2 regions of the Clostridium sp. BJN0001 genome follow, and region 1 is predicted to be linked to the other one. Evidence: predicted binding sites of a transcription regulator. Region 1 holds the regulator's gene; the other holds the start of a gene.
The links. Region 1 encodes NrdR, which represses ribonucleotide reductase genes. Its sites were predicted from a motif close to CACNANATNTNGTG; they were not measured.
Positions count from the first base shown of each region.

Region 2: MTX53_RS00605 (anaerobic ribonucleoside triphosphate reductase) is a predicted target of NrdR. The motif match lies at 7,904-7,917, and genes of this name have one in related genera.

Region 1 is NZ_CP094971.1:1,679,542-1,694,847, reverse strand. Features, by position in the region: gene MTX53_RS08190 (U32 family peptidase) at 1-1,149, shown strand, start outside; gene MTX53_RS08185 (penicillin-binding transpeptidase domain-containing protein) at 1,199-2,806, shown strand; gene sigK (RNA polymerase sporulation sigma factor SigK) at 2,874-3,572, shown strand; gene MTX53_RS08175 (PilT/PilU family type 4a pilus ATPase) at 3,746-4,780, shown strand; gene MTX53_RS08170 (cell division FtsA domain-containing protein) at 4,825-6,099, shown strand; gene ftsZ (cell division protein FtsZ) at 6,113-7,243, shown strand; gene MTX53_RS08160 (sigma-E processing peptidase SpoIIGA) at 7,463-8,260, shown strand; gene sigE (RNA polymerase sporulation sigma factor SigE) at 8,270-8,974, shown strand; gene sigG (RNA polymerase sporulation sigma factor SigG) at 9,057-9,830, shown strand; gene MTX53_RS08145 (YlmC/YmxH family sporulation protein) at 9,895-10,161, shown strand; gene nrdR (transcriptional regulator NrdR) at 10,228-10,683, shown strand; gene pgeF (peptidoglycan editing factor PgeF) at 10,793-11,536, shown strand; gene MTX53_RS08130 (response regulator transcription factor) at 11,549-12,247, shown strand; gene MTX53_RS08125 (HAMP domain-containing sensor histidine kinase) at 12,253-13,965, shown strand; gene MTX53_RS08120 (phosphate ABC transporter substrate-binding protein) at 14,284-15,201, shown strand; gene pstC (phosphate ABC transporter permease subunit PstC) at 15,219-15,306, shown strand, end outside.
Region 2 is NZ_CP094971.1:125,849-141,154, reverse strand. Features, by position in the region: gene MTX53_RS00630 (NAD(P)H-dependent oxidoreductase) at 1-414, opposite strand, end outside; gene galE (UDP-glucose 4-epimerase GalE) at 593-1,585, shown strand; gene nrdG (anaerobic ribonucleoside-triphosphate reductase activating protein) at 1,664-2,173, opposite strand; gene MTX53_RS00615 (aconitate hydratase) at 2,331-4,256, opposite strand; gene nifV (homocitrate synthase) at 4,293-5,450, opposite strand; gene MTX53_RS00605 (anaerobic ribonucleoside triphosphate reductase) at 5,775-7,886, opposite strand; gene MTX53_RS00600 (DegV family protein) at 8,217-9,065, shown strand; gene MTX53_RS00595 (PadR family transcriptional regulator) at 9,067-9,516, shown strand; gene thiT (energy-coupled thiamine transporter ThiT) at 9,598-10,263, shown strand; gene MTX53_RS00585 (ferredoxin) at 10,298-10,489, opposite strand; gene MTX53_RS00580 (Mrp/NBP35 family ATP-binding protein) at 10,582-11,424, opposite strand; gene MTX53_RS00575 (hypothetical protein) at 11,455-12,276, opposite strand; gene MTX53_RS00570 (prolipoprotein diacylglyceryl transferase) at 12,260-13,045, opposite strand; gene MTX53_RS00565 (hypothetical protein) at 13,142-13,702, opposite strand; gene MTX53_RS00560 (hypothetical protein) at 13,708-15,168, opposite strand; gene rsmA (16S rRNA (adenine(1518)-N(6)/adenine(1519)-N(6))-dimethyltransferase RsmA) at 15,225-15,306, opposite strand, start outside.

The DNA.
Region 1 (15,306 bases):
GATGCCGTATATCTCGGAGGAAGCAGACTTAATTTAAGAGCATTTGCTGATAATTTTTCAAATGAGGATTTAATAGAAGGTGTAAAATATGCTCATGAGAGAGGCAGAAAAGTATATGTAACTTTAAATGTATTTCCTCATAATAATGATTTAAAAGGAATAGATTCATATATTAAAGAACTTAATGATATGAATGTGGATGCTGTGTTAGTATCTGATCCTGCAATTTTTATGGCTGTAAAAGAAGCTGCTCCTGATCTTGAGATACATATAAGCACTCAAGCTAATAATGTAAATTATAAATCAGCACAATTTTGGTATAAACTTGGAGCAAAAAGAATAGTTCTTGCAAGAGAATTATCACTTACTGAAATTAAAGAGATAAGAGAAAAGCTTGATGATAAGTGTGATCTTGAAGCTTTTGTACATGGATCTATGTGTATAAGTTATTCTGGAAGATGCCTTCTTTCAAATTATATGACAGGAAGAGATGCAAATAGAGGTGCATGTGCTCAAGCATGTAGATATAAATATGCACTTGTTGAAGAAAAACGTCAGGGAGAATATTATCCTATCGTTGAAGATGAAAACGGAGCATATATTATGAACTCAAAAGACTTATGCATGATAGAACATATTGATGATGTTATAAAAGCTGGAGTGTATTCATTAAAAATAGAAGGAAGAATGAAGAGTGCATATTATGTAGCAGCTGTTGTAAAATCATATAGACAGGCTGTAGATGCATATCTTAAAGATCCAGACAATTATAAATTTGATCCAAAATGGATGGAAAATTTAAATAGAGTAAGTCATAGAAAATATACAACAGGATTTTATTATGGAGCTGAGGACAAACAGATATATGAAAGCTCATCATATATAAGATCTGCAGATATCATAGGTATAGTAAGAGATTTTGATGAAAAGAATATGATAGCTACAATAGAGCAAAAAAATAAAGTCTTAAATGGTGATGAAGTAGAAGTTCTAAGACCTGAAGGAGATAATTTTAAAATAAAATTAAATGATATGTGCGAGAAAAATGGAACTCCTATAGATTCAGCACCTAGAGCTCAGATGATTTATAAAGTAACTGTAGATAAAAAACTTAAAATTAAAGATCTTTTAATTAAAGCAAAAAATTAAAAATATGTATAAAACATCTCTTTTTTGGCTAGAATTTAGCTGAAAAGAGGTGTTTTTTATTTTATCTTTTATATATAAAAAAGAAAGATTTTTAGGAATTTTAGCTGCTTTTATTGTTATTTTTATATTTTTAGGTGTAAGACTTTATTTTCTTCAGATGAAGCCTTCTTTAAATGTTTTATCATCTTATCAAAATCACCAAGAAGAAAATATAAGCAGTATGAAATATAAAATATATGATACAAATGGTAAAGATTTAATGAGATATGATAAAAAATATGTTCTCGTAATAGATGTAAGACCATTTACTCTTAATAATTACGAAGAAAATTTAAAAGATCTTATGTCATTTAATTACATAATGAAGTCTGAAGAAGAAGATTTCAACTATATAGATATTATGAAAAATAAAGGGAAAATTTATTATGATATTTCTGAAGATACATTTAATAAAATAAGTAAATTAAAAAATATAAAAGGAATTTACACCTATATATATGATGAAGCTGATATAAAAAAGGCTTGGAGTATAGGTAGTATTTTTTCTGATATTTTAGATGAAAAATGGCCTGATGGATCTCTTTTTGATGGACTTTCAAATTATCTTAAAAATAATCAAAATATAAGAGAGTACTTTTATCTTGATGATAAATCTGAATATAGTATTAAAAATATGGAAACTAGTGAACAGAATAATAATATAGCTTTAACAATTGATATGGATATGGAGGATAAAATTGCAGAAGTTTTATCGGATGATAAATACTCATATTTAAAAAATGCATCAGTTGCAATAATGGAATCAGATACAGGGAAAATAAGAGCTATGATACAAAAAGATGAAAGTGAGCCTGACCTTAATATGTGTATAGATTCAATTGGATATGAACCTGGATCTGTATATAAAATAATAACATTAGCAACTGCAATTGATAGAGGATTAATAAATATTAATGATAAATTTGTTTGCAGAGGAGCTATATGTAGAACATGCCATGGAACACTTACAGTTAGAGAAGCATTTAAAAAATCATGTAATGATATATTTGCTGATATAGGTAAAAAAATTGGGTATGACAATCTTATGAAAACTTCAAAATCTTTAGGACTTTACAATAAAGTTTTAAATGTAAGTGGAGATTCGAAAAATGAATCAGAAGGTCTAGAACCTAAAGAAGAGTATGGATTAAGTAATATATCTATAGGTCAGTGCATGAATGTAACGCCACTTCAGATACTTGGTGCTATTAATACTATAAATAATGAGGGAATATATGTAAAACCGTATCTGGTAGAAAAAATATTAGATAGTAATGATAAATGCATAAAAACATTTGAGACAGATCAAAAGAGGATATTTACAGAGACAACAAGTAAAATAGTTAAAGATTTTATGAAAGATGTTGTTATAAATGGAACAGGAAAAAAAGCTAATGTAAACGGAGTTGATATTGGAGGAAAGACCGGTTCTGCAACATCTTCTGAAGGTTATACTCATGGTTGGTTTGGAGGATATTTTAATATAAATAATAAAAAGTATTCTATGATAGTATTTACACCAAATTTAAATTCTAAAGAAGGAGACAATACAGATTTAGGAGGTGGAGATACGGCTGCACCTATATTTAAAGATATTGTTGAAAAATTAAATAAATAAAATAATAAGGAAACTTTTACAAAAGCAAATCATATTATAATATTAAGCATTACTATGGGGGATAAAAGTGTTTGTATTTAATAATCTGATAGACTTATTTTGTAATTCGTTTTTCTTATCTGGTTATTTAACAAATGGAAATACATTTCCACAGCCTCTAACAGAAGCAGAAGAAAAGATATATTTAAAAAAATTAAGAGATGGTGACACTCTTGCAAAGAGCATATTAATAGAAAAAAATTTACGATTAGTTGCACATATAGTAAAGAAATATTCATTTCCTAATAAAGATATAGATGAACTTATATCTATAGGAACAGTAGGTCTTATAAAGGCAATAGATTCTTTTGATTATAAAAAAGGAACAAGGTTAGCAACTTATGCTTCAAGATGTATTGAAAATGAAATATTAATGCTATTTAGAAATAATAAAAAGCAAAAAGGTGAAGTATATCTTCAAGATCCTATAGGGGTAGATAAAGAAGGAAATGAATTCTGTTTGTTAGACATATTAAGTAGTGAAAAAGATTCGGTACTTGAAAAGGTTGAAAATAATCTTGAAATAAAAGCATTATATAGAAAACTGACAGAATCACTTAATAAGAGAGAAAGCACAATAATAATATTAAGATATGGACTTATAGATGGAAAATGTAAGACTCAAAGAGAAATAGCAGCAAGTCTTGGAATATCAAGATCTTATGTTTCAAGAATAGAAAAAAAAGCATTAAAAAAGTTAAAGAAAGAGCTAACATCAAAATATTAAATTATATTTAAAAAAATTAATTAGTTTATTGACAAAAGTAGGAAAAAAGTGATACATTAATGAAGTGGGAGATTAGTTATAGCAAATGGTATGTTTAGTTGCAGGCTGATATTTGTAAAACGTTTTTATCAAATCTTTAGTCTGCAATGATATTATTATAAAGGGGTAATAATGTGGCTAAAATTGATAGATTTTTGAAAAGTATTGATGTTCAGAAAGTTTCTGATATTCATATTACATCGGATCTACCGCCAATGATAAGGGTTGATGGTTTACTTATAACTGCGTCTGAGGATTCCATTCCTCATAAAGTTGTTGAAGAATATATTAAAGAACTAATAAGTGATAAATATGATAAATTTTTAAAATATGGAGAGCTAGATTTTAAATACTATTTACCAGGTTTTTCAAACTTTAGAGTTAATATCTTTAAAAGCGGAGGAAATTTTTCAATAACATTAAGAGTAATAAGAGAACATATTCCTAAATTAACTGATATAGCACCGCATGCTATTTTATATGACTTTATAAAATATCATGATGGACTTGTTCTTGTTACAGGGCCAACAGGATCAGGAAAAAGCACAACACTTGCAGCAATGATTAATGAGATTAATAATAGTATGAAAAAACATATTATTACGCTTGAAGATCCTATAGAATATATGTATAAATCAAATAAGTCGATGATTAACCAAAGAGAAGTTGGAGAAGATACATTAAATTATGAAACAGGATTGAAAGCTGCGTTAAGAGAAGATCCTGATATTATATGTGTAGGTGAAATGAGAGATAGAGAGACTATAGAAAGCACTTTAAGAGCTGCACAGACAGGTCATTTGGTCTTTTCTACTTTACATAATATGGGTGCATCTGAAAGTATCTATAGAATTGTAAATTCATTTGAGAGTGGGCATCAAAAAGAAATTCAAATTCAGTTAGCATCATTATTAAGAGGTGTTGTATCTCAGATACTCTTTAAAAATGCAAGTGGCATAGGAAGAACTGCTGCTATGGAGATAATGGTTTGCACTTCTGGAATAAAAAATCTTATACGTGAAGGTAATTATGAGCAGATAGATACCTTTATACAGATTGGATCTAAATTTGGAATGCAGACAATGGATATGGATATTAAAAGGCTTGCTAGTAATGGTATCATATCTAGAAATACGTATGAGAAATGGATAAAGAATAATAAAAGTTAATTTAGCGAAAGATAAAGTATTACAAAAAGAGAGGTAGAATTTATATGCAGGAAGAAATAATTGCGGCTATAGATTTTGGAAGCAGAAAAATATCAGCTTCAATTGGCAAAGTATCTGATGAAAATGATGATATGGATATTTTTGCAGTGGAATCATGCACATCTTTAGGAATGAAAAAGGGAATAATAGATGATGAAGCTAAAGTTAGAGAGTCTGTTTTGTCATTACTTTTAGAGCTTGAAAAAAGAACTAATAAAAAAGTTTCAGATGTATCAATAGGAATATCATCAAGAAAAGTTAGAATAACTGAAATAAATTTAAAAACAGAAATCAATGAAAGCATAAAAAAAAGTGATATAAGAAAACTTTATAAAAAAGCACTTTCTTATAAGAAATCTGTTAGTGAAAATGAAAGAGTTATTGATGCCATTATAAATTTTTATATCGTAGATGGAAAAGTTTTCGATAAAAATGTTTTAAACTGGAAAGCAAATAGTTTAGAAATTAATTTTACACTTGCGATTATTGACAAAGATGTAATTGACAAATATTATAACATATTTGAGAATACTAAATTTAATATTAAGTTTATAAAATTAAATATTTTCTCAGCAAAGCAGATATTTTTGAATAAAAAGAATTCTATTGGGGAGATTGTACTTATTGATATTGGTGCTGAAGTATCAGATTTAGCAGTATTTAATAATGGAATTGTGGAATTTGTTTCAAGTGTACCTGCTGGCGGCAGTAATATATCAAAGGATCTTTCTGTAGCAACAAATTTATCTTATACAGAGTGTGATAATTTTAAAAAGATTTATTCTGGAAATTACATAACTTTGTTTAATGATAATTCTGTGAATGAAAATATAAATGTTGGAACTGTTTCTATTTCAAAAGAGATATTTTATAAGGTTACGAATGCTAGAATAGAAGATATATTAAATTATGTAAATAATCAGTTGAAAAAGACTAGCCATTATGATAATATTTGTAGTATAATTCTATTTGGAAATGGTTTAAGTTACTTTGAAAAAGTAGGTGAATTTTCAAAGAGCATTTTAAAAAAAAATGTAAAAGTTATTACTAATAAAGAGCTTGGACTTAGAAGTTCTGAAAATATTACTTCTATGGCAGTTCTTAAGGATACTGAAGAACTTATTAATGTAATTGGAATTTTAAAAAAAGTTTCAATAGATAATGAAGCTTTAAATAATATAAAACCTATTGACGCAGAAACATTAAATCAAGATAATGAAAAAAATGAAGAAGACACTATTTTAACAAAGGTTAAAAATTTCTTTAGAAAGATAATTTAAAGGGGGAGTTATTTTGTTAGACTTTGATAATGAAACTCAGGAAGATTTCATTAAAATAAAGGTAATCGGTTGCGGTGGCGGTGGAAGTAATGCTGTTAACAGAATGATTGTTGAAGGATTAAAGAACGTCGAATTTATCGCAATAAATACTGATAAGCAGGCTTTGATGCTCTCAAATGCAGATCAGAAAATTCAAATTGGAGAAAAACTTACAAAAGGACTTGGAGCAGGAGCTAATCCTGAGATAGGTAAAAAAGCAGCGGAAGAAAGCAAAGAAGAAATAACTTCTGCAATTAAGGGTGCCAATATGGTTTTCATTACTGCAGGAATGGGCGGAGGAACAGGAACAGGTGCTGCACCTGTAGTCGCTGAAATAGCTAAATCAATGGATATTCTTACAGTAGGTGTTGTTACAAAACCATTCCCTTTTGAAGGAAAAAGAAGAATGAGACATGCAGAGATGGGAATAACTAATCTTAAAGAGAAGGTTGATACTCTAGTAATAATTCCAAACGAGAGACTTCTTACAATGGCAGATAAGAAAACAACTTTACTTGATTCTTTCAAGTTAGCAGATGATGTATTAAGACAAGGTGTCCAAGCAATATCAGATTTAATTACAATAACAGGTGTAATAAATGCTGATTTTGCTGATATTAAAGCTGTTATGCTTGATAAAGGTCTTGCACATATGGGAGTTGGATTTGGAAAAGGAGATAACAGAACTCAAGAAGCTGTAAAGCAAGCTATATCATCACCACTTTTAGAGACATCTATAGATGGAGCAACTGATGTTATAATAAACTTTACAGGTGGAGAAGATTTAGGTGCACTTGAAGTGTATGATGCTGCAGATATAGTAAGAGAAGCTGTTGATCCAGATGCTAATATAATAGTCGGTGCTGTAATTGATCAAAATTTAAAAGAAGAAATTAGAATTACAGTTATAGCTACAGGCTTTGGAGCCTGTGATGAAGAAGATGAAGAAGAAGTTTCTTCAGAAAACGGAAAAGATGCTAAAGCTGAACCTAAGAAGGAAGAGAAAAAGGTTCAAGAAAAGAAAGTTCAAAATGAACCTGAAGCATCAGATGATTCAGATGAACTTGATATTCCAGCATTCTTAAGAATAGCAAGAAAGCACTAATTAAATTTATAAAAACAAAATATATAAGAATTTTAAAAATGTTCTGATATTAAATGTTAATATCGGAACATTTTTTTTGTTGGAAAAATTTATTTGATGTCTAAAATATTAGAATAACAAGAATTAATAAAAATAAAAAAACAATAACATACCTTATCTTATGACAAAATTTTGAAGATAAAAATACTATAATATTACTTAAAGGAGGATAGATATTAAGTGATTGTTTATGTTGACGTTCTGTTTTTAGAAAATTTTATTGTTGATTTAGCTGTAATTTATATAACACTTAGACTTTCTGGAATAAACATAAATATGAAAAGAATATTAGCTTCTTCGCTTATTGGGGGATTATATACATGCACACTCTTATTTGAAATCATTAATATTTTCTCACATCCTCCTTTTAGAATTTTAATGACCTGTTTTATTGTATATATTGCATCTGGAATAAAGAGAATTTCTCAGATTATTAAAATGACTATTGTATTTTTTATGGTATCGTTTTTGATAAGTGGTTTTTCATTAGCATTATATTTTACTTTTGTTAGCTATAAAATAGGTGATAAATTAACTATTACAAAATTTAGCATAAAACTTTTGCTTTTAAGTGTTTTAATAATATATATTTTAACAGACAGAATTTATTACTATATAAAAAATAGGATGGTAGTTCAAAATTGTATCTACACTATAAAATTTCAGCTAAATAAAAAATATATTGTTAAAGCTTTTTTAGATACAGGTAATGAACTTACAGAACCAGTAACAAATCTTCCATGTGTTTTAATTGAAGATGATATTCTAAATGAAGAAATGGAAGGAAAAAAATTTTATTATATTTCATACAGTACTATAGATAATAATGGGAAAATAAAAGGGTTTAAAGTAAATAACATGGTACTTACAGATAGTAAAAATAGAAACACTGTAATAGATGTTATTTTATGTCCATGTAGACAAAAATTTAGTAAGTGCAATGACTTTAATGCATTGCTATCAAGAGGTATTTTATAGGGGGATATTATGGAACAATTAAGTATATTAATAAACAGAATTGTAAGTCATATAGATCTGTTTAGAGAAAAGCTTCACTATATTGGAGGAAGCGATGCACTTCCTCCTCCATTATCAAAAAATGAGGAAGAAGAACTTGTAAAAAAAATTAAGGATGACGATACAGTAAGAAGTACCCTTATAGAAAGAAATTTAAGACTTGTAGTTTATATAGCAAGAAAATTTGAAAATACTGGTGTTAATGTTGAAGATTTAATTTCAGTTGGGACAATTGGACTTATAAAAGCAGTCAATACATTTAATCCAGAGAAGAAAATTAAACTTGCAACATATGCATCAAGGTGTATAGAAAATGAAATACTCATGTATTTAAGAAGAAATAGTAAGATAAAAGCAGAAATATCATTTTATGAACCACTTAATATAGATTGGGATGGAAATGAACTTTTACTTTCTGATATATTAGGAACAGATAATGATACAGTATATAGCCTTATTGAAGATGAAGTCGATAAACAGCTATTATTTACAGCACTTAAAAATTTAAATGATCGAGAAAAAGAAATTGTAAGGTTAAGATTTGGTTTAAATGGAACGAGAGAAAAGACTCAGAAAGAGGTTGCAGATATGCTTGGAATATCTCAATCGTATATTTCAAGGTTAGAAAAGAGAATTATTAAAAGACTTAAAAAAGAAATTAATAAGATGATTTAGGTTGTCTTTAGTATAAAAGTATTAACTAACGGAGATAATGTTTAATGCAAGATACATTATAACTTCGAAGGGGTTGATACTTTTGGCAATAAACAAAGTAGAAATTTGTGGTGTTAATACTTCAAAACTTCCAATATTAAAGGAAAAGGAAAAAAAACAACTTCTTCTGCAGATGAGGGAAGGTGATAAGAAAGCAAGGGAGACCTTTATAAAAGGAAATTTACGTCTTGTATTAAGTGTTATTCAGAGATTTAATAATCGTGGGGAGAATGTAGATGATTTATTTCAAGTCGGCTGTATAGGTCTTATGAAGTCTATAGACAATTTTGATCTTTCACAGAATGTAAAATTTTCTACATATGCAGTTCCTATGATAATAGGTGAAATAAGAAGATATCTGCGTGATAATAATTCAATAAGGGTAAGCAGATCTTTAAGAGATATAGCATATAAAGCTCTTTTATCAAGAGAAAAATATTTAAAGGAACATAGCAAGGAACCTACGATTTCTCAAATTGCTAGAGATCTTAATCTTCCAAGAGAGGAAGTCGTTTTTGCACTTGATGCAATACAGGATCCTGTTTCGCTTTTTGAACCTATTTATCATGATGGAGGAGATGCTATATATGTAATGGATCAGATAAGTGATTCAAAAAATACTGATGAAAGCTGGCTCCAAAATATTGCTATAAAAGAAGCAATGAAAAAATTAAATAGAAGGGAAAAGCTTATTTTAAATTTAAGATTTTTTAGTGGAAAAACACAAATGGAGGTAGCAAATGAGATAGGTATATCTCAAGCGCAGGTTTCAAGACTTGAAAAAACAGCACTTAAGCATATGAAAAAACAAGTCTAATATGTAATATAAGAATCATATTAATCATATAGTATAGTCAGAATAAAGTTTAGGAGTGATTTATATGGAGATTAATATGCATTCGTTAAACGCAATAAGAAATATGGAAATCATAGATATTGATACAGGATCAAAATTAGGATTTCCGAGAGACTTTAAATTCGACTGCAGAGAAAATAAAGTAGTATCATTAATTATACAAGAAGAAAATAGTGGATGGTTTTCAAAAGAAGATGAAAAGGAAGTTTTATGGAAAAACATTGTTAAAATTGGTTTAGATGTAATATTAGTGAATAATAATTCTAATGTTTCTACTAAAGAAAATGAATAAGATGTAGAAAAAAAAACATAAAATATGTATAATAAAGCTATAATACTTAGTTTGGTGGGTGAAACAATGAAGTGTCCATTTTGTGCATATGGAGAAAGTAAAGTAATAGATACAAGATCTACAGATGATAATACTACAATTAGGAGAAGAAGAGAATGCTTAAAGTGTTCAAAAAGGTTTACTACATATGAAAAGATAGAAGATTTTCCTATTTTAGTTGTCAAAAAAGATCAAACAAGAGAAAATTTTAATAAGGATAAGATTATAAAAGGCCTTATTATTGCATGTCAAAAAAGGCCTGTATCTAGAAAACAAATTGAATGTATTGCAGATGATATAGAAAAAACCATTTCAAATACTATGGTTACAGAAATTGCATCAAAACAAATAGGAGAAATGGTTATGATAAGATTAAAAGAACTAGATGAAATCTCATATGTAAGATTTGCATCTGTATATAGACAGTTTAAAGATATAAATACTTTTTTAGAGGAAATAAAAAATCTTATACCAAAAAAATAGGGACTATTAGTCCCTATTTTTATCTATAGATGTTATATATAGGTTAAAATTTAGTTAAAAATAAAATTTATATTTGAATAAATGTTAATATTAAATTAGGAGGAATTTTGTGAATATAATAAAAGCAGATTCTATGATAATGAAAAAGGACTATTTAATTGCAGATGATAGTATGTATAAAATAGTTTTTACAAATGCAGAATGTGGTAGAAGTTTTAACAGAGCAACAGATATTGGAGTTAATAATTTAAATTCACTTAAAGAAGAATTTAAAGTTAACGATATTATATATTTAAAACAAATACATAGTGATAAAGTTTTAGAAGTTAATTCTGAAAATAAATATGAAGTTAAAGACTCTGAAGCAGATGCACTTATTACAAATTTAAAAAATACTATTATAGGAGTTTTCACAGCAGATTGTGTTCCTATTATTTTAATTTCTAAAAAAGATGGAGTATGTGCAGCGATCCATAGTGGATGGAGAGGAACATATGAGTCAATTACTTTAAAGACAGTAGAATGTATGAAAAAAAAATATAATGTTAATCCTGAAAATATTAAAGCATATATTGGACCACATATAAGAAAATGCTGTTATGAAGTTTCTAAAGACCTTAGAGAAAAATTTATAGAAAAGAAGAATTATATAAAAAAGGACAAGTTAATATTTAAAAATAACTTATCTATGGAAACCTGTATAGAAAGTGATTTAAATAAAGCTGGTATATTAGAAAGTAATATAAATTCTATAGATTTATGCACATATTGTAGCAGCAAAATTAAACTTTATTCATATAGAAAGAGCGAAGGTTCATATGGAAGAATGTTTGCCTTTGTATATTTAAAGTAAAGGGGAGTAATTATGGCAAAAGAAAAAATTCTAATAGTTGATGATGAAGAAAATATAGTTGAACTTTTAAGATTTAATCTTGAAAATTCAGAATATAATGTATTTTCAGCAGGAGATGGAATAGAAGCATTAAAAATAGCAAATCAAGAGAAACCAGATTTGATTCTGCTTGATCTTATGCTTCCTGGTATAGATGGTTTAGATGTATGCAAGGAAATAAAGAAGAATCCAGATACAATAAATACTGGAATAATAATGATTACAGCGAAGAGTGAAGAACTAGACAAAGTTCTTGGTCTTGAACTTGGAGCTGATGATTATATAACAAAGCCATTTTCAGTAAGAGAACTTTTAGCAAGAGTTAAGGCAGTTCTTAGAAGAAAATCACCGATTCAAAAAAGTGATATAAATGGAATTTTTGAAAATTCATATCTTAAAGTTGATTTTGAAAGACATGAAGTGTTTAAAGATGGAAAGAAGATTGATCTTACTTTAAAAGAGTTTGAGCTACTAGCAATGCTTATAAGAAATAAGGGGAAAATTTTAAAAAGAGAAGTTCTTTTAGATAAAATATGGGGATATGAATATATAGGCGAGACAAGAACAGTAGATGTCCATATTAGATATTTAAGAAAGAAGATTGAAAAGGATGATAAAAATCCTAAATTTATAGAAACTATAAGAGGAGTAGGTTATAGATTTAACGCGTAATGATTATGAAAAATAAAATTTTAATTTTTGTATTTACAATAATATTATTTTGTGCACTAATTGCAGGTTCATTCTTTATTTTATTAACTAATCTTGATGAAATAGAAAATACTAAACAGCAGTTAAAAAATTATAATTATTTAATAGAACAGACTAATTATTTAAAAGATGATGAAGAATTTAATGGACTTTCAAATTTAGATATAAAAATAAATGATGTGAATGTCAGAATTACGCTTATTGATATTAGTGGAGAAGTTCTTTTTGACAATCAAGTAAATACGTTAGAAAATCATTTATCAAGACTTGAAGTTCAAGATGCTATAGAAAATGGAAGTGCATATTCAATAAGGTATAGCAGTACTATGAAAGCTAGTTATATGTATTGTGCAACTAGGATAGATGACAATCTTATAATAAGAACTTCTGTGCCTATAAAAATGATGAAAGTATTTCAAAAAGAAAATGTACAGTATTATATTTTGATTTTAGCTGTGATACTTATATTTGGATTAGTTATTTCATTAAGATTTATTAAGAGAATAGTGCAGCCTATAAAAAATCTTGAAGAGGCAACACTTAAAATGAAAAATGGAAACTATAAGATTCGTGCTGATGTTAAAACTAATGATGAACTTGGGGTACTAGCTGAAAGTTTTAATGATATGGCAGATGAACTTCAGCTTAAGATTAAAGAAGTAGTTGATAAGCAGGAAAAATTAGAATCAATTTTAAAAAGTATGGTTGGAGGTATTATTGCAGTCGATAATGAAAATAATATTATATCGATTAATCCTTCTGCATATAGGCTTTTAGGCATAAAAAAGAATGTTCAGAATAAAAATATCTTATCATGTCTTAGTGATTATGATATAAAAAGTTTTCTTGAAGATGATTCAAAGACTACAGAAGAAATAAAAGTGCTCCATCCAATTGAACGTGATTTAAGAGTAAGCAAATCTGAACTTTTGAGTTTTGATCAGAAAATAGGACTTGTAATAAACTTTCAGGATATAACTGACATGAAGAGAGTTGAACTTATGAGATCACAATTTGTTGCCAACGTATCTCATGAACTTAAAACTCCACTTACATCAATTAAAGGATTTGCGGAGACTTTAAGGATAGTTAACGATGATAAAACAAGAAATAAATTTTTAGATATTATAAATAATGAAGCTGAAAGACTCACAAGACTTATAAATGATATTCTTGTCCTATCTAATATTGAAAGCAATCTAGTTTGTGATGTAGATGAATTTCTTCCAGATACTGTTTTGGACACGGTATTTGATATGGTAAAGGATATGGCTATTAAGAAAAATGTTAAGATTAATTATGAAAGTGATAATAGTGAACTTATACTAGGAGATAAAGATAAGTTTTATCAAATGACATTAAATTTAATTGAAAATGCAATAAAGTATTCTGACCCTCAAAAAGATGAAAAAACTATAGATGTTAAAAGCTATAGTAAAAATAGATTTTATTATTTTATAGTTTCAGATAATGGTATTGGAATACCAGAGGAAGACATATCAAGAATATTTGAAAGATTCTATCGTGTTGATAAATCACGTAAAAAGGGAGGAACAGGAGGCACAGGATTAGGCCTTGCTATTGTTAAACACATTGTAAAGACATTTAATGGTAATCTTGATGTTAAAAGTGAGATTACTAAAGGAAGTACATTTACAGTTATTATACCTGTAAATTAATTGAAAATTATAAAAAAGCCGCATAAGATTGATTAAAAAATTCAATCTTATGCAGCTTTTTTTATTATTATATTATAATTATTTATAATATTTTCAAAGCTTATGGGGAAACATATTTAATGAATAAGTATCATAGTATTTGTTTTTTAGATTAATATTATGCAAAGTAGCAATATGGCTTAACAAGTATTTAACAAAGGCATAATATAACTTAACATTAAGTTAATAGTGATTTAATAAAAAATGAGTATTATAAACTTGTACAGAAAATTAAAGTGAAAAAAATAAAAATTTTAGTAAAAACTTTGGAGGTTTTTTATGAAAAAGAAAATGTTAAAAATTTGTATGAGTACTTTACTTACAATGTCAATGGGCTTTGCAATGGCAGGCTGTGGTTCACTTAATGGAGGATCTAACGATAGTACTTCTACAAAAAGTGAAGAAACAAGTGAAGAGATAGCAGGATCTATTACAGTAAGCGGATCTTCAGCATTACTTCCACTAATGGAACAAGCAATAGAAAAATTTAATGCTAAATATCCTGATGCTTCAATAAGTGCTCAGGCAGGTGGATCTGGTACAGGACTTACTCAGGTAATGGATGGAACAGTAGACATAGGAAACTCAGATATTTTTGCAGAAGAGAAATTAGATAAAGATAAAGCTTCTACATTAGTTGATCATCAAGTTGTTGCTGAAAGCTTTGCAATTGCAGTAAATAAATCAGTTGGAGTAGATAACTTAACAAAAGATCAGATAAAGAAAATATTCCTTGGAGAAATTAAAAACTGGAAGGAAGTTGGAGGAAAAGATCAAGAAATCTTTGTTATCCATAGAAAAGACGGATCAGGAACTAGAGCAACATTTGAAAAGAAATTATTAGATGGAACTAAAGAAAATGATGCTATAGGAATTATGCAAGATTCAAATGGAGCTGTTTTATCAGCTATGAAACAAAATGAAGGTGCAATTAGTTACTTAGGACTTGCATATTTAAATGGTGATGATGCTAAAAATGCTGGAATTGTAGCAACTAAGATTGATGGTGTTAGTGCTGAGAAAAACAGTATTGCAGACGGATCATATAAGTTCTGGTCATGGGGACATATGTATACAAAAGGTGAAGCAAAAGGACTTTCTAAACAGTTTATTGATTACATTTCAAGTAGTGAAGTAAAGGAAATTGTAGACAATTTAGGATTTGTTTCTATAAGTGATATGAAAGTTAAAGAATAAATAAAGGATGATAAATAATGGAAAAAAGAAGCTTAAAGGAAAAGTTTAAAAATGAATATATAGGAAAGTTATTTTCAATAGCTTGTGCCTTTCTAATAATAGGAA
Region 2 (15,306 bases), 1.1 Mb from region 1:
ATCATTAAGTAATCCTTCAACTTTCTTTTCCTTTATAGATATAGTTTTTCCATCCATAACGATACAATCAATATATTCTTTAAGGGGTGCAGGGAAAGATAGACTCCACATAGGTGCTGCTATTACATAAACATCTGCTTCCTTAAACTGCTCTGTAAGACTTATCATAGTTTTTACTTCATCTTGATCTTTTTTGCTTAAAGTTTCTATTGATTCTGCATTTAAAAGAGTATTTCTCCCTTCAAAATATTTGTATTCAAGCCTTGGTATATGGCATTTATAAAGGTCTACCTCTTCAGCAGTATAATCACTATTTTTTTCTATAAATCTATTTACAAATGCTCTTCCTACAGTCTTACTTGATGACATATTTTCTGGTTTTGAATTAACTGTTATATATAATAATTTTTTCATAAATTCATTTCTCCTTAAGTTAAACTTTTCTAAATTAGTATGTCATAAATTAATGCAATCTATTCTTAAATAACGGCTTCACATATTGTTTTGTGTAGTTATTTAAATTTCTTAGTGCTATAATAATAATAATAAAGTAAAGGTTTTATTTTAAAAATAATTAAATGGAGGAATACTTATGAATATTTTAGTATTAGGCGGAGCTGGATACATAGGCTCTCATGCTGTATCTAAATTAATAAAAGAAAATAATAAAGTTATCGTTATTGATAATCTTCAAACAGGACATAGAGAAGCTTTAGATATTAAAGCTAAATTTTATGAAGGAGATATAAGAGACAAGAAATTCCTTTTAGATGTTTTTGCTAAAGAAGATATAGACGGAATAATTCATTTTGCTGCTAATTCAATTGTTCCTGAATCAATGAAAGCACCTCTTAAATATTTTAATAACAATATTTACGGAACTCAAATCGTTCTTGAAGCAATGAAAGAAGCAGGAATTAAAAATATAGTATTCTCTTCATCTGCTGCAACTTATGGAGAACCTAAAAAAATTCCAATAACAGAAGATATGGAAACTTGCCCAACTAATCCTTATGGAGAAACAAAACTCATAATGGAAAAAATGATGAAATGGTGCGATATGGCATACGACATAAAATATGTAGCACTTAGATATTTCAACGTTGCAGGTGCTGAAGAAGGCGGTAATATAGGAGAAGATCATAATCCTGAAACACATCTTATCCCTATAGTTTTACAAGCAGCTATGGGAAAAAGAGACTGTATAACAATATGCGGTGAAGATTACCCTACAGACGATGGTACATGCGTTCGTGATTATGTTCATATTGAAGATTTAATAGATGCACATATTTTAGCAATGAAGTATCTATTAAACGGTGGAAAAAGTGATGTATTTAACTTAGGAAGCAGCGAAGGCTTCTCAGTTAAACAAATTGTTGAAACTGCAAGAAAAGTAACAGGAATCAACATTCCATCTAAAATAGGTCCAAGAAGAGGTGGAGATCCTGCAAAGCTTATAGCTTGTGCTGATAAGGCAAAAAAGATTCTTCATTGGAATCCTAAAAAGACTTTCATTGAAAAAATTATTGCTGATGCATGGACATGGCATAAAAATCATCCAGAAGGATATAAAACAAAATAAGTTATCCACATATAAAAAAGAACTTTCCACAAGTTATCTATATTTTTTATAATAACCTGTGGAAAGTTTATTTTTTAATTAATAATCAAGAGTTATAACTTTTCCTTCTTTTAAACTCTTTTTAACATCTATAATTCTCTGATTAGAAGATCCTCTGAATTTAAGTCCTTCTTCTTTTTTGTCCTCCTGAAATTTTCCATCAACAAGTACATCTATTATATTAATGAAATCTCTCCAGCCTTTTTTATCATCTAAATGCTCTAGTATATATTCAAAAGTATATCCTGTGTAGCTCCAGATATTTAAGTTAGCTTTCTTAAAAGCTTTAGCCATATAACTAAATTTATCTGCCTGCTCTAAAGGATCTCCACCACTAAATGTAACACCTTTAAGCATAGGATTTTCTAAAACATCTTTTATAAGTTCATCCATATCTTTTTCTACTCCGCCATTAAAATCATGAGTTTCAGGATTAAAGCAGCCTTTGCAATTATGTCTACAGCCCTGAGCAAAAAAAGCTCTTCTCATTCCAGGTCCATTAACAAGGGTCTCATGCTCTATCCCTGCAAGTTTTATATTCTTATCCATGTATCCAACTTCTTTCTATAACTACTCTAGTAAAAACTATAACCTAATTATATCATTACTATAGCACTTATCTAAAAATTATTTATTAAAAAAGAGCTTCTGCAATAAAGCAAAAACTCTTTTAAGTATTTTTTATAAGAAAATCTTCTTTATAATTTTATCTGTTATTCTTAACATAATTAAGTCTTCCACCAGCTTTTATTACAGCTATTTCTTTTTCTGTAAGTTCAACTTTGACTTCAAACTTCAATCCATTAGTTTTATTAATAACTGTAACTTTTCCACTGTCTAATGCATCTTTAACTCCGTCTATTTCAAAATCATCTAAAAGATTTATATTATCATAATCTTCAGCTTTTAAGAAAACCATAGGAACAATTCCATTGTTAATTAAGTTTGCCTTATGAATTCTTGCAAATGATTTAGCAATAACACCTTTTATTCCAAGATAAAGTGGTGCTAAAGCAGCATGTTCTCTGCTTGATCCTTGACCATAGTTTTCTCCTGCAACAATAAATCCTCCGTTATTTTCCTTAGCTCTCTTTGGAAAATCTTTATCTATTGTGCTAAAACAGAATTCAGAAAGATATGGAATATTTGATCTAAATGGTAATAGCTTTGAATTTGAAGGCATAATATGATCTGTTGTAATATTATCCTCTACTTTAATCACAACTTTACCAGAAATATCATCAGTTAATTCACAATTTAATGGGAATGGCTTTATATTAGGTCCTCTTACTACTGTAACTTCAGCATTTGTTGGTGCTGGAGGAATTATCATAGAATCATCTATTATAAATCTCTCTGGCATTTTAATATCAAGATCTACATCTAACATTTCTCTTGGATCTGTTAAATATCCATTAATTGCAGAAACTGCTGCAGTTTCAGGACTTACTATATATATTTTTCCTGATAAAGTTCCACTTCTTCCATAGAAATTTCTATTTACAGTTCTAAGTGAAATTCCATTTGTTCCTGGCGCCTGACCCATTCCTATGCATGGTCCACATGAATTTTCAAGAATTCTTGCTCCTGCACTTATGATATCAGCTAACGCACCATTTCTAGCTATCATTTCCATTACCTGTCTTGAACCTGGTCCAATAACTAAACTTACATTAGGGTTTACTTTTTTTCCTTTTAATATTCTTGAAACTTTCATAAGATCCATATAAGAAGAATTTGTACAGCTTCCTATAAATACTTGATCAACTTTAATCTTTCCAGCATCATTTACTGTAACAACATTATCAGGGCTATGTGGTTTTGCTGTAAGAGGCTCAAGTTCATCTAAATTTACTTCTATTTCTTCATCATATATAGCATCTTCATCAGGTTTAAACTCTATAAAATCTTCTTCTCTTTTCTGTGCTTTAAAGAATTCCAATGTTCTTTCATCACTTGGGAATATAGATGTTGTAGCTCCAAGTTCTGCACCCATGTTTGTAATTGTGGCTCTTTCTGGAACTGAAAGAGTCTTAACTCCTTCTCCTGCATACTCAAATACTTTCCCTACTCCGCCTTTTACTGTTAATTTTCTTAATACTTCAAGAATAATATCTTTTGCAGATACCATCTTATTTAATTTTCCTTTTAAATTAACTTTAACTACTTTTGGAGTATTTATATTGTATGCTCCACCTCCCATGGCAAGTGCAACATCAAGTCCACCAGCTCCCATGGCAAGCATTCCTACTCCTCCTGCTGTTGGAGTATGACTGTCTGAACCTATTAAAGTATCTGCTGGAGTTGAAAATCTTTCAAGAAATATCTGATGACATATTCCATTACCAGGTTTTGAAAAATATACTCCGTATTTTGATGCTACTGTCTGAATAAATTTGTGATCATCAGCATTTTCAAACCCTTGCTGAAGCATATTATGATCAATAAATGCAACTGATTTCTTTGTTTTTACTCTATCAATTCCCATAGCTTCAAGCTGAAGATATGCCATAGTTCCTGTTGAATCCTGAGTAAGAGTTTTATCAATTTTTAAACTTATAGGCTCACCTATTTTAAGCTCTCCTTCTACTAAATGACTTTTTAATATCTTATAAACTAAATTGTCTCCCAACTTATAATCACCCCTGTAAATTATTTATTCATTCGCTTAATTATTTTTCTTTGATTCATATTCTTTATAAATTTGTGCAAGTTCTTTATCAAAAAGGCTTCTCTTAAGTCTTACTGATGTAGATCTTACAATTTCTAATATTCCCTTAGATTCTTCATCTGTTAGGTCTATGTTATATTCTTTAAACTTGTTCTTTATAGCGGCTCTTCCAGAATGTTTTCCTATTACAATCTGTCTTTGAAGTCCTATTATACTTGGATCAAATGCTTCATAATTATGAGGATCTTTTATAGCACCATCTGCATGTATTCCAGACTCATGTGCAAACATGTTTGAACCAACTATAGCTTTCCATTTAGGAAGTTCTCTTCCAGATGCTCTTGATACATATTCAGATAAATCTTTAAACATATGTGTCTTGATTCCATCTTCTTTAAATCCACATACTATCATAAGTGCCATAAGAACTTCTTCAAGTGCAGCATTTCCAGCTCTTTCTCCAAGACCATTAACGGTTACTCCTACATGAGATGCTCCGCCTTTTATTCCTGCAAGTGCATTTGCTGTTGCCATACCAAAATCATTATGTGTATGCATTTCTATATCGAAATGAGTTTTGTCATGAATATATTTAATATCCTCACATAATTTAAATGGCTCCATTATTCCAACTGTATCACAATATCTAAATCTATCTGCTCCTGCACTCTTAGCTGCATTTATAAATTCAACTAAGAAATCTCTATCTGCTCTTGATGCATCCTCTCCATTAACAGAAACATATAGCCCATTTTTCTTTGCAAATTCTACAGATTTTACCATGTTTTCAAGAACCCATCCTCTGGATTTTTGAAGTTTATGTTTTATATGAATATCTGAAACTGAAACTGAAACTGCAACTGCATCAACTCCACAGTCAATTGACTGCTCTATATCACCTATTACTGTTCTATTCCAAGCCATAATGCTTGATTTTAAATTTCTCTTTACAATTTCTTTAATTGCCTGTTTTTCATCTCCACCCATTGTTGGAATTCCAACCTCGAGCTGATCTACTCCAAGTTCACTCAGCATTTCTGCTATCATAACTTTTTCTTGATTTGCAAATACAACTCCTGCTGTCTGTTCCCCATCTCTTAATGTAGTATCTACAATTGTTACCTTTTGACCTGTTTTTTCATTAAAAACTGACATAAAAATCTTCCCCCCAAAATATTTATATTTGCTTTATTCCTTCTGATGCAATATAAATATAATATCATAACTGATAATACATATACAAGTGTTTTTGCAATAAAAGTGACCTTTCAATTCACTAAAAGCACTTTTTTTTATAAAATTAAGTCTCTTTTTTGTTATTCCTGCAAGTTTTTTTGCTCTTGTTGCATTTTTCTAATTTTACTTAATATTTAATTTTTAAAAAATAAAGGACAGATATAGAAGATTTTCCATTATTTAAAATCTTCTATATCTGTCCTTTTATATTCAGTTTCTAATTTACTTTTTTATCTCTAATGTTTAAGCATATCTATGAACATGAGTCTTTGTATTAGTAAGTCTATCTTCTCTTTCAGCAGCTTTTCCTGCTCCAAATCTTTCATCAAGACTTAAATATCCAGTAACTCTTGATATTCCTTGAATGTCTGTGCTTCCACAATTAGGGCATTTACTTTCATTGTTAGTAAGATAAGTTCCACAGTTTTTACAATATTTTATATGGAAGTTAATTCCCATATAGCTTATATTAGTTTTAGTATATGCATACCTAACAATATCCATTATTGTTTCTTCTGTAGGACAATCATCAACTTCAAGATAACTTATATGTCCACCATTGCAAATCTTATGATATGGTGCTTCAATATCAATCTTATCCTTTATTGAAATTGGGAATCCTACTGGTATATGGAAACTATTTGTATAATATTCCTTATCAGTTACTCCATCTATTTTTCCAAATACTTTTTGATCTTGTTTTATAAACTTTCCAGATAATCCTTCTGCAGGAGTAGCATAGCAGCTCCAGTTAAGCTTAAGTTCTTTTGTAAGCTTATCGCAGTATTCTCTTATATGTCCTATTATCTTTAATCCAAGCTCTCTTGAAACTTTATCTTCTCCATGATGCTTTCCTGTAAGTGCAACTAGAGTTTCTGCAAGACCTATAAATCCAACTCCCCATGTTCCCTGTTTTAATATAGGTTCAATAGAATCGTCTGGTTTAAGTCCTTCAGAGCCTTTCATAAGTCCCTGTCCTGCAACGAATGGAAGGTCTTTTACTCTAAGATGTTTAAGGACATCATATCTATCTAATAATGAGTCTTTAGCAAGTTCTAATCTCTTATCTAAAATATCAAAGAATTTATCTAAATCCTTACCAGCTTGAAGACCTATTCTTGGAAGATTTATAGTTGATGGTGCTATATTTCCTCTTCCTTCACATCCTGGCTCTCCATTTATATTGCTCATTATATAAGTTCTACATCCCATTGTAGCTGGAACGTATCCCATATCGTAATATTTCTTATTAAAGTCTGCATCAATATTCATAAATGTAGGATTCATTCTCTTAGATGCAACTCTACATGCTATCTTAAATAAATAATAATATGGATCATTTTCTTCTCTATTAATTCCATCTTTTACTCTGAAAATTATATTAGGAAATATCGGCTGCTCACCTTTTCCTAATCCTTTTTCATATTCTTCAAGAAATGCTTCACATACAAGTGCTGCATCCTTGCTCTTTGGAAGACCTATATTTACAGAACTAAATGGCACCTGAGAACCTGCTCTTGAATGCATTGTATTTAAATTGTATACAACGCCCTGCATAGCCTGATGAACTCTCTCTACAAGTCTTTTAGAAACAAGTTCTTCTAATTTATCATCAGGAACTCCAATTTCCTTAAGCTGCTTTCTTACTTCCTGTCTTGTAGGTTCTACAAATGTTCCCATATCATTATCAAAATCAGGATGAGACTGTCCGCCAAACATATCATTCTGTGTTGACTGAAGAAGAATACATGAAAGCTCTGCAGCAGTTTCTATTCTTCTTGGTCTATTTATAGTTCCATATCCAGTATTAAATCCATTTACAAGCATTTTTTTAGTTGGTATATGAAGACAGTTTACTGTTAAATTATAACTATCTAAATCATGATAATATAAATCTCCATTTTCATGAGCTTTTGCAAGCTTTTTAGGCATTAAAGCTAAATTATGCCATTTATTTGATTCAGATGCAATTCTTAAAAGTTTTGAACTAAAGTTATTTCCAACATTAGCATTGTCTCTATCTGTTTCAACTCCAATCTTCTGAATTGTTCTCATAAGATCAGATTTTATATCTCTTATTTTTGTTCTTTCTCTTCTGTATGCGGAATATGCATTCGCAATATTAGTATACCCTTCCTTTTTTAGTGCTCTTTCAACAAGATTCTGAATTTCTTCAACAGATACCTCATTTTTTTCTTCTTCTTCTATATAAGTAATTACTTTCTGTACAGTATCAAGCACTTCACTTTCTTTAAGATTCAAACCGATTTCAACCGCTGAACCATTAATGGCATTAACTATTTTTTCAGGATTAAATTTTACTTTCCTGCCATCTCTTTTCACAACATATAGCATTCTTACTACCTCCACAACACAATATATAGTATGTTTTTGACTACCAACATATTATACTTTAATATATTCACCTAATCAACAATTTATTTTTTGAGCATAAAGCCAAATTTTATATTTAAATCTTATATCCTCTAATTCTCTTCATTTTTGACGGATTTTTATATGTTTCTACCGCTTGACTATAATACACCTTTTTTAATGTATGGTAAATACTACTGTCCACATATTTTAAATTATGTAAATATAGATTTAAAAAATAATCATATCACTATTGATATAGTTATCAGTAATGATATAATTATTATATTAATATTTAAGGAGGATACTATTATGGAAAAAATAGCACTAATAACAGATAGTGCCTGTGATTTAAAAAGAGAATACGCAAATGAACATAATATAGAGATATTACCATTTAAAATAATATTTTCTGATAAAGAATATGATGACGGTATTGATATAACACCTAAAATGCTCTACAGCATGCTTCCAAATGAAATACCTACAACATCGCTTCCAAGTACAGAGAAGTTTATATCCGCTTTTAAGAGGCTTAAATCAGAAGGATATACTCACGCTATAGTAATTACAATATCAAGTGGTCTTTCAGGTACATTTAATGCTGCACGACTTGCTGCAGAAACTTATACAGGTATAGACGCATTTGTATTTGATTCAATGACTCTTACAATGGCAGAAGGTGCAATGATATTAAACTGCGAGAGATTCATAAAAGAAGGAAAATCTTTTGAAGAAATAAAAAGTCTTCTTCCTTCATTAAGAGATAAAATTGATGTTTATTTTACAATGAATTCATTAGAATATTTAAGAAAAGGCGGACGTATTGGAAAAGTTTCTGGAACAATTGCCGATGCTTTAAACTTAAAACCTATAATAGAAGTTGGTGATGACGGAATATATCATACTGCATATAAAATAAGAGGAATAAAGCAATCAATAACAAAACTATCAAAAATAATTAAAACATATACTGATAAAAATAAATGCAAGCTATGGATTATGGATGGGGACGCTCCAGAAAAAGCTCAATCTTTATATGAACTTATAAAAGACTATCCTAATATTGTAGAATGTACACTTGGAGGAGAAATCGGTCCTGCTTTAGGAGTACATACAGGTTCTGGTCTTATTGGTTTTATTATCGAAAAGGTAGACTAATATGAATACTTATATATCAAATAAAGATATAAAAGCTGAAGAAAAACGACTTTATGATGATTATAAAAAAAAGCTTTCTAAATTAAAAAAGCAAATAAGCAATAAGCCTTCATCATGTCAGGTATTTACAAAAGGCCTTCTTCCAATTTATGTACTTTATATACTTTCTATTGAGCCTTCCAATGGAAATGATATATCGCATAAAATTGGGAAAAGGACTCAAAATAAATGGACTCCAAGTACTGGAGGTATTTATCCTCTTTTAAAGCGTCTTGAAGAAGACGACCTTATTGAAGGCAACTGGGATGATCCAGATAAAAAGTTTCAAAAAATATATAAAATAACTGAAAAAGGATTAAACGAATTTAATCTAAAAAAAACCATATTAAAGAAACAAATTGAAGATTCACTTGAAGTATTTAATATGATATATAGTGATTTATATAACTGATATTATTAGCCATAATTATGTAACTAGTGTATAATAATTATGCTGATTTAATATCAGTTATAATTTTTTAGGAGGCTTTTTATGAATATTTTAAGTGACTGGGGAGTGCAGATATCTAAAACAATATCAAATATTCCACAAGGTTTTTCGCAAATAGGTAGTAATCTTACTTCTATTATAGCCTTAGTAGGCGTTTTACTTATATTATTACTCCTACTTAAAGTCAACAAAACCAAATTTACACCTCAGCTTATGACCAGAATAGGAATAGCTTTAGCTCTCGCAACAATATTAAAGATTTTAAGACTATATCATTTTCCACAAGGTGGAAGCATTACGCTCGGAAGTATGGTACCTATACTAATAATCGCATTTATGTATGGTCCATATGTGGGATGTTTTACAGGTTTTTTATTTGGAATTATTACATTTTTTTTGGATCCTTATATACTTCATCCTATTCAAGTTCTTTTTGATTATCCTCTTCCATTTACAGCACTTGGGATTGCAGGATTCTTTAGACTTAAAAAATATAGATGGGTAGGTGGAACGCTCGCAATCGTATTAAGATTTATATGTCACTTTATTTCAGGCGTTGCATTCTTTGGATCATTTGCTCCTGAAGGGATGTCACCTGCTATTTACTCACTTTTTGTTAATGGTCCATTTATGGCTGTTGAAGGAATTATATGTCTTGTAATAATGTCAGTCCTTCCGATAGATAGAATCATAAACAATTCAAAATAAATAGGAATAAAAAAAGCGGCATATAGCCGCTTTTTTATTCTTCAACACTTATTGCTGCAACTGGACAAGATTCTTTTGCTTCTTTTACTTGATCTTCGTATTCTGAAGGTACATCGTCTAATATACATCCAGCCTTACCATCGTCCTCAATTTCAAAACATTCACTACATATTGATGGACATAATCCACATGCAACACACTCATCTTTATTTACTTGAACTTTCATGAATATTCATCCTTTCTTTTCGCATAATATTCTGTACAATAAAATATTATTTCCCAAGAAATATTTTTTATTCATTAAAAGAAATCTATAATCTAGTAAAGCCCTCCAAATATCATTGAGTAAATATCATTACTAAGTATATACTGTTCTGCTACTTTATCTTCTAAAGCTTGTGTAAGTTCAACATTTATAGGAAGTTCACCTATTAATGGAATTCCAAGATAAGCCGCATTTTCATCAGATGACTTTTTACTAAATACTCTTACTTTAGTATCACATTCGGGACATCTTATATAAGCCATATTTTCTACTACACCTTTAATATTAAGCTTAAGCTTCTGAGCCATAATTACTACTTTTTTAACTATCATAGATACCATATCTTGAGGTGTAGAAACAATTATAATATCTTTTATAGGGAATTCCTGCATAACTGTAAGTGCAGTATCTCCTGTGCCTGGAGGCATATCAATAAGTAGAAAATCTAGTTCTCCCCAGTGTGTCTGTGTAAATAACTGTTTTACTACTCCTGTTATTACAGGTCCTCTCCATATTACAGGTTCTTCTTCAACAGGTGTAAGAAGATTCATTGAAATAACTTTTATTCCTGTTGATGTTACAACTGGTTCAAATTTTACTTTATCATTATCAAGAGGTATTATCTTTCCTCTTTCTTCATTGATTCCAAAGAATCTAGGCATAGAAGGTCCTGTAATATCTGCATCAAGAACTCCAACCTTATATCCCTTGCTAGCTAAAATTGTAGCTATTATTCCAGTTACAGTAGATTTTCCTACTCCACCTTTACCACTTACTATACCAATAATATTTTTTATTTTTCCAAATTCAGATCCAACCTTAGGTATCTGTGTTTCACATCCATCACCTTTTGTTGAACATTTATCTTTACTTGGACAATTATCACAACTTGACATGAATTAATCCTCCTCTTGTTTATAATTTTTTTACCAATCTTCCGGCATCTTATCTGGATCGCTTACTTTAATATTCCATTTTTGATAATCATATTCTGCTGATACATAATATATACTAGAAGAACTGTCTTTTTTATTATTTATAGTAATAGCAGTTTTAAATATTTTGCTATTATACCCTCTGTTTCTTGTACTTAAAACAATATCAAAATCTGAAGAATTATCATCTATAATAGATACATTATATCCCTGCTTAGATAATTGTTTTTTAAATTCTTCTAAATTTTTTGAGAATACGTATTTTAAGCAATCAGCATCTGCTGATAAATTTACTCCTATTTTCAAATCGCTAATTTGATCTTTCTTTTTATCAAGAACATTTAATATTGTCTCGTAATATACTGTTTCAAAATTTCTAGGTTTTCTTATAAATGATAAATTTTGAAGTATTATATCATCTAAATTATTAGAAACGTTAAAAACTGTATCATCATCATAGAAATTTCCTTCTTTTTTAACGCCAACAACATAATTATACTTTCTAATTTCGTCTCCTATATGAACTTCAAAAATATAATCAGGATCATACTCTGATTTCTTATCAACCTGCTTGCCGTCTTTAAGAAGTCTATATATATCATCTATAGCTTTTGTATCAGTTACTATAAATCTAAAGCCAGTATCCCTTACGTTTTGTATTACTATTTCATCCACCTTATTCTGCTTCATGTAATCAAACTGATTATTAATAAGACCAAGCTTAACTCCTATATTATCAGAAATGCTACATCCAGAACATGTTAAAGAAAAGCTCAATACTACTGCTATTAAAAAGCTAATTTTCCTTTTCAACGTTCTTCATCTCTCCCTTAAAAATATTATTAGTACTTAGTTTGAATAGAATAGCTCCAGCTATAAGCGTAATTATAGCAATAAATTGTGATGTTGATAAAAATCCTATATTTCCACGCATATCATCTCTAAATATTTCAATAATAAATCTTCCTATGCTGTATAGAATTAAATACATACTTAATACTTTTCCATTATTCTTTTTTCTTCTAGAAAAGAGCATAAGAAAAATACCTAAACTAAAATCAAACGCAGATGAGTATAATTGTGTAGGAATAAGTGGAATACCAGGTGGATAAGCTAGAGAATTCTGAGGAAATACAACTCCAAACTGTGATGTTGTAACTTTTCCATAGCAACATCCTGCAAGAAAGCATCCTATTCTTCCAAAGCCCTGAGCTATAGCAAGTGGAGCTGCTATCATATCAAGTATTTCAAAAATATTCCATGATTTTCTTCTGCAATAAATATAAATTCCGAATATTCCTCCGATTATTCCTCCATATACAACAAATCCATTTCCTATATTAAGAAGAATAGATGGATTTTTAATTATATCCTTAATTTCTGTAATTATAAATAAAAGTTTTGCTCCAATCATCCCAAATATGACTGTAATAATTATTATGTTAAGAAGACTATTTTCATCATAATTTTTCTTTTTTCCTTTACTTATAAATATAATTGAAGCTACTATGATTCCTATTGCAATCATAGTTCCATAACCTCTTATATGTATACCAAATATATCAAATAAATCAGTTTTCATCTTTCCCCCACATTTTAAGCATTAAGGAGAAGCCTATGCTCCTCCTATATACCATAAATTATAATACTTATGCTTTATATTAGCAAACTTTATTTACTACTTTGCAGTTTCAATTATTGCACTAAAAATTGATTTTAAATTTTCTCTATAAGATGATTCTTTAACATTAAAAATGACTTTTAATATTTTGCCATCCTCGACAGAAACATAATAACTTTCATTCGTAAAATCATATCCGTCTTCTATGCTTGTCTTGTATTCAGAGATGACTCCTGAATTGCTTTCATTTTCAAATGGAAGTATCTGAACATCATAATAATTAAGAGTCTGATTAGATGTATCATTTTCAGAAAATGAATTTAAATTTTCTACGCTTTCTATAAGCTCAACAGAACCTGTTATACTTGTACAATCATCCTTAAAATTCATTTTATATAAGGAGTACTTTGAAGATTCTGTTTTATCGTAAGTTTCCCATTCTAAAGGCAATGAAATAAAATGCTTTCCCTCATCAAAAGTATACTGCTTAAAACATGTAATCCCATTGCTTATAAGTGCAGCTTCTTTAAAACTTTTATTAAAAAAGACCTGGACAACCGACAGAGTAAACATTAACATTAATAAAACAGTTGTAACTATAAGCTGTTTTTTATTCATGTATATTACTTAATTGGAACTACTATATTACAAGTTTTATAATCATAAAACATAATCCAATATCCTTGATTTCTCATGTTCTCTGTCCATGTTACAAACCCTGTTTTGCCATCATATGGCTGATCACTCTTATCTTTGCATCCAGGAATAGCATAAAGTATATATTTTAGTTCTCCATCATCATCACATTTAAGTCCTAATAAAAAATGCTTATATTTTTCAATATAAGGATAATAATTTATCATAGGATAATATGCAAGTACATATTTATCTTTATTGTTTTTATCATATAAGTCTTCTAACTTATTAACATCAACTTTATACCATTTGCAATAATTTATATCTTTAAATTTACAGTCTGATTTTGTGAAAAGTTCTGCTATTGACTCAAAAAAATTCCCGTCTTTCCCACATATATTAAACTTATCATATTTTCTCTCATCGTCTTCAGGTTCAGGAGAAACTATACTTCTTTCATAGTCATCAAAATCATCAAGATCGAGATTTAAATTTTCATTGAGTCTTTTACTCATCATCTTTTTTTCTTTTGAACTTATTTCTTTAACGCATTTCTTTATTTTACCATTGTCCTTATTTTTAACCATAGCATAAATAACGAAATTGCCTTTTTCATTTACACATACACTTATATTGGCAGTTTCCTCTATTTTAGAGAGTTCTTCTCTAATATGTTTTTCAATATCCACAGAGTTATCTTTTTTCTTCTTGTCTTTGCATCGTGTATCTGTAGTGGATATTACTGTCTCTAAAGGTTTCTCAGAAATTTGTTCTTCTTTTGGAGTTTCTTTTTTAATAATTTCTTCTTTTGGAGCTTCTTCTCTGACTTCATTTGATATTTTGTCAGAATCTAAAACATTAGGTTTTATCTTTGTTTCTTTTTGCTCCTCTTTATTAATATTTTCTTTTTTCCTTACAGGTTCTTCTTTTTTTATCTCCTCTTTAGGCTGGGTTTTTATAGCTGAAGGTTTTTCATAGAAAAATGACTCTTTAGATTCAGATTTTCTATGTTCAGAATAACATTTTATGACTTTGAAATTTTTCCAGTTCTCATTTACATCCTGTCCATTAACAAAGCCATACATTATATAATTTGCAAATCCTCCATCTTCTTTTAAAATAGCAGCACCTGTTATCTTGTCATATGAAAGATTTTCTCCTCCAATGCTACTAGAAAAATACTCACTTGAGCTTTCTCCTTTTCCATTTTTATCAATAGGAAGACTTCCAAGCGAAAGAAGATTTCTGTTATCCTTTTTACTACAGATAAGAATCATTGTATATTTTTCTTCAGGATTTAAATTTTGAACGTAGAAAGATACCCTGCACTTCTCTCCTTTTGCTTCAACCTTCGCATATCCTGATAAATCTTTGCCGTCAGCTGTTTTTCTATTGGTTTCATTAGGCTGTAGTATTATAAAATTTCTATATAATTTTGTATGTGACAATTATAATTTCCCTCCACATATATTCTTTCGATATAATATATGCGAAAGTGTAAATTTTATGATTTCATGTCATAAATAACATCTGCAATTTTTGCAAATTCATCAATAGATAATGTTTCAGCTCTCCTTTTAGGATCT